Regions from separate parts of the Pseudomonas sp. AC211 genome, predicted to be linked through region 2. Evidence: predicted binding sites of a transcription regulator. Region 2 holds the regulator's gene; the other holds the start of a gene.
What was found. The regulator FliA, encoded in region 2, starts transcription of late flagellar genes. The targets are predictions, from matches to a motif close to CTAAAGTTTNNNNNNNNNNNGCCGNTAA.

Region 1 (2,202 bases), 3.1 Mb from region 2:
TGCAAATAAAGCGCGGTGATGCGCTGCCAACGCAAGCTGTGCGGGCAGTCCCAGGCTTGGTGGGAACTCAGCGCTAAAGCATTGGCAAATAAAATGGTGTTGCCCGGGTGCGTCAGCCAGCGCGACAGCGCCGGGTCGGCGTCGAGTAACTGTTGCTGATGCAGCGGCTCTTGATTATTACGTGCGATGTGAAGCGCTTTCGCCAGCAGGCGGCGATCGGTCGCGAGCAGGCGATACGCTTGGATGATCCATTCCGGCAGGCGCCACTGCTCAGCAAGTGCCAGGCAGAGCGTGGGTAGCGTGACGCCGAACAGTTCGCGCTCGACCTTGTGGGTCGGCTCGCCCTTGCCGAGCACCCGCTGTTCCCATTTATCCACCAGCTCGGGATGCGCCGCAGCCAACGGCCAGAGTGGCGACAGAAAGAGCAGGCTGCTCCAGTGGATTTCCTGCCACAGCCGCGCCAGGCGATTGGCAAACAAACCGCTGGCCTGCTGCGAGGCGTGCTGACTGATGAGCTGGATTTGCCGGAGTGCCTTGGGGATTTTTTCCTCGGCAATCACGGGCAACATATTTAGAAGGTCTTCGGTGCGCTTCAAACCCAGGCGCGTGATGGCGATTTCGAGACTCTCCGCCGGCTCGCTCAAGCTGTTGTTGCTTCGGTTGGCTTCACGCAAAACCAACAGGGCAAGCGAGGGGCTCGCTTCGATCACATTGGCGACATCGCGCAACGAACTGCTGCTATTAAGCAGGGAACGCCGAACCCGTTCGTGGGTCGTCGCCAGTATTGGCAGACGAACACTGTCGAGGTGCTTAAGCCAGGTTTTCAGGCTTGATGGTACGGGTGGCAAGGTCGGCATGTTGTTGTGAGCCCATTGGCTTTTAACCTTAACTGGCTATAGTCTGGCGTATAAGTTCCGATAATTAGAAGGGGTGATTTTTATGCCCCTCTCATTGGCTGCGTCTTCCTGACTTTCTAAGTAATCCTTATATGGCAAAAATCATCGGCATCATCGTTGTGTTCGCGTCGGTACTGGGCGGGTACGTTTTATCCCACGGTAAAATCGCGGCGCTTATTCAGCCCTTCGAGGTGATGATTATCGGTGGTGCGGCATTGGGTGCGTTTCTGCAAGCCAACCCCGGCAGCACCTTCATGTCAGTGTTCAAAAAAGCACTGAAAATGTTCGGCAACCGTTTTACTCACGCTTTCTATCTGGAAGTGTTGAGCATGCTTTACGAGATCCTCAACAAGAGTCGCCGCGAGGGCATGATGGCCATCGAGGCCGACGTTGAAGACCCCGCCGCCAGCGCTATTTTCAGCAAATACCCAGGCCTGCTCAAAGACGCCGGCATGACCGCTTTTGTCTGCGACTACTTGCGCATCATGTCGTCCGGCAACATGGCCCCGCATGAACTCGAAGGCCTGTTCGACATGGAATTGGGCAGCCTTAAAGAAGAACTCGAACACAACTCCCACGCCGTAACCCGCATCGCCGACGGCTTGCCCGGTTTCGGTATCGTGGCAGCGGTACTCGGTATCGTGGTGACCATGGCCCTGTTGGGGCAGGTTGAGCAATCGGCCTTGGGCCAACACGTGGGCGCGGCGCTGGTGGGTACGTTCCTCGGTATTCTCGCCGCGTATGGCTTCTTCGGACCCTTGGCCACTTGCCTTGAGCACGATGCCAAGGAAGAGCTGAACGTGTACGAAGCCATCAAGGCTTCGTTGGTTGCATCGGCCTCGGGCATGCCGCCGTCGCTGGCGGTGGAGTTCGGCCGTAAAGTGTTGTTCCCGGCGCATCGACCCAGTTTCAGCGAGCTGGAACAAGCGATTCGCGGTCGCTGATAGATGGACAACAACCAACCCATCATCGTTAAACGCGTCAAGAAATTTGCCGCCGGCCACCACGGTGGCGCATGGAAAATTGCCTTCGCGGACTTCGCCGTTGCCATGATGGCGTTCTTCCTGGTGCTGTGGCTGATGTCCTCTGCCACGCCGGAGCAGAAGAAAGCCATCTCCGGTTATTTCCAGGACCCCGTAGGTTTCAGTGAAAGCGCCAGCCCCTATGTGATTGACCTGGGTGGCACGCCGACGCCAGCGCCGGACAAAACGCTCAATCCCGACGTGAAAGACGCCAAGGCCGCCACCGACACCGCGTCCGATACCGAAAGCGATATTTCTCCGAGCGAAACGCAAGCGGAAAACAT
Region 2 (2,202 bases):
ACATAGTTCAGGCGTTCGGTGGCGTCGGTGATTTGCGACACTTCCTTGGCATGTGGAACGCGTGGGTCAAGCTGGAAGTTGACGATGGCGTTGTGCAGCTCACGCGTCAGTTTTCCCACTTCGTGGTAAAGACCACGATCACGCACTTTGTTGAGCTCATGAATGAGCTGCACCGCTTCGCCAAAATTACCTTTCTCAAGGCTATCAACGAGCTCGCGGGCATTGGATTTTAGGGACGACTCAAGGTCGCCCATGGGTAGATCGTCGTGCGCCATATTGCCCCCACGGCCGGGATCAGCCGTTAACACGCTCGAAGATTTTTTCGATCTTCTCTTTCAGCACTTGAGCTGTGAACGGCTTCACTACGTAGCCATTCACCCCGGCCTGCGCCGCTTCGATAATCTGATCGCGCTTGGCCTCGGCGGTCACCATCAGCACCGGCAGGTGCTTGAGACGGTCATCGGCGCGAACCGCACGCAACAGGTCGATACCGGTCATACCCGGCATGTTCCAGTCAGTGACGAGAAAGTCGAAGCTGCCGCTTTGCAGCATGGGTAAAGCGGTGGTTCCGTCATCAGCCTCAGCGGTGTTGGTGAATCCCAAGTCACGCAAGAGGTTCTTGATGATCCGTCGCATCGTTGAGAAGTCGTCAACGATGAGGATTTTCATGTTTTTGTCCAAGTCGACCTCCGTACAGTCCTAAACGCACCCAGCACCTGGATGCGCGTTGAATCGAGAAACTGGCAGTGCCGCTCAGCTAGCGCGCCACTCGCTCAAGCGTGCACGCAAACGAGCGGCACACTGGCTATGCAACTGGCTGACCCGCGATTCGCTGACCCCCAGCACTTCGCCAATTTCCTTGAGATTCAGTTCTTCGTCGTAATACAGCGACAACACCAACTGTTCACGTTCAGGCAGTCCAGAGATGGCCGCCGCCAATGCCGATTGGAAGCGTTCATCTTCCAGATCGCGCGAAGGCTCGAAGTGGGTAATGCCAGCGTCTTCACGCAGACCTGTGTGCTCGCCGTCCTGAAGAAGGTCGTCGAAACTGAACAAGCGGCTGCCCAAAGTGTCGCCAAGAATGCCGTAGTAATCCTCGAGACTCAATTGGAGTTCGGCCGCAACTTCTTGATCTTTAGCGTCTCTACCCGTTCGGGCTTCAATTTTTCGGATTGCGTCACTGACCATGCGACTGTTGCGGTGCACCGAACGCGGTGCCCAATCGCCCTTGCGTACCTCATCCAGCATAGATCCACGTATGCGAATGCCGGCGAAAGTTTCAAAACTGGCGCCTTTGCTGGAGTCGTATTTCTTTGACGCTTCAAGCAGACCGATCATGCCGGCCTGGATCAGATCTTCCACCTGCACGCTTGCCGGCAAACGTGCCAGCAAGTGGTAGGCGATGCGTTTGACCAGAGGCGCGTAACGCTCGATCAACTGGTGCTGGGAGTCCTGCGCCTGTGCCTTGCTATACATACGGAGCCCATTGCCTGATGTCATACGGCCGTATCAGCAAGCGGTTGCTGGACCAGACGCTCCACGAAGAACTCCAAGTGCCCACGCGGATTGGCTGGTAACGGCCAGGTGTCGACCTTCTGCGCGATGGCCTTGAATGCCAGCGCGCACTTGGAGCGAGGGAAGGCCTCATAAACTGCGCGTTGCTTCTGTACCGCCTTGCGTACCGACTCGTCGTAAGGCACAGCGCCGACGTATTGCAAGGCGACGTCGAGGAAACGATCAGTCACTTTGGTCAGCTTAGCAAAGAGGTTGCGACCTTCCTGTGGGCTGTGCGCCATATTGGCGAGTACGCGGAAACGGCTCATGCCGTGGTCGCGGTTCAGCAGTTTGATCAGGGCGTAGGCGTCGGTGATGGAAGTGGGCTCATCGCACACCACCACAATCACTTCCTGGGCCGCGCGCACAAAACTCACCACCGCATCGCCGATACCGGCGGCGGTGTCGATCACCAATACGTCGAGGTTGTCACTGATGTCGCTGAACGCCTGAATCAGGCCAGCGTGTTGCATGGGCGTGAGCTGCACCATGCTTTGCGTGCCGGAGGCTGCCGGCACGATGCGGATGCCGCCCGGCCCTTGCAGCAGCACGTCGCGCAGCTCGCATTCGCCACTGATGACGTCGGCCAGGGTGCGCTTGGCCGACAGGCCCAACAGCACGTCGACGTTGGCCAAGCCGAGGTCGGCG

Region 1: the regulator FliA is predicted to act here: its motif matches at 894-921, upstream of motA (flagellar motor stator protein MotA).

What each region holds. Positions count from the first base shown of each region.
Region 1 is NZ_OZ409830.1:4,578,666-4,580,867, reverse strand. Features, by position in the region: gene ACZZZP_RS21610 (HDOD domain-containing protein) at 1-857, opposite strand, end outside; gene motA (flagellar motor stator protein MotA) at 989-1,840, shown strand; gene motB (flagellar motor protein MotB) at 1,844-2,202, shown strand, end outside.
Region 2 is NZ_OZ409830.1:1,500,848-1,503,049, reverse strand. Features, by position in the region: gene ACZZZP_RS07335 (protein phosphatase CheZ) at 1-275, opposite strand, end outside; gene ACZZZP_RS07330 (chemotaxis response regulator CheY) at 295-669, opposite strand; gene fliA (RNA polymerase sigma factor FliA) at 754-1,500, opposite strand; gene fleN (flagellar synthesis regulator FleN) at 1,497-2,202, opposite strand, start outside.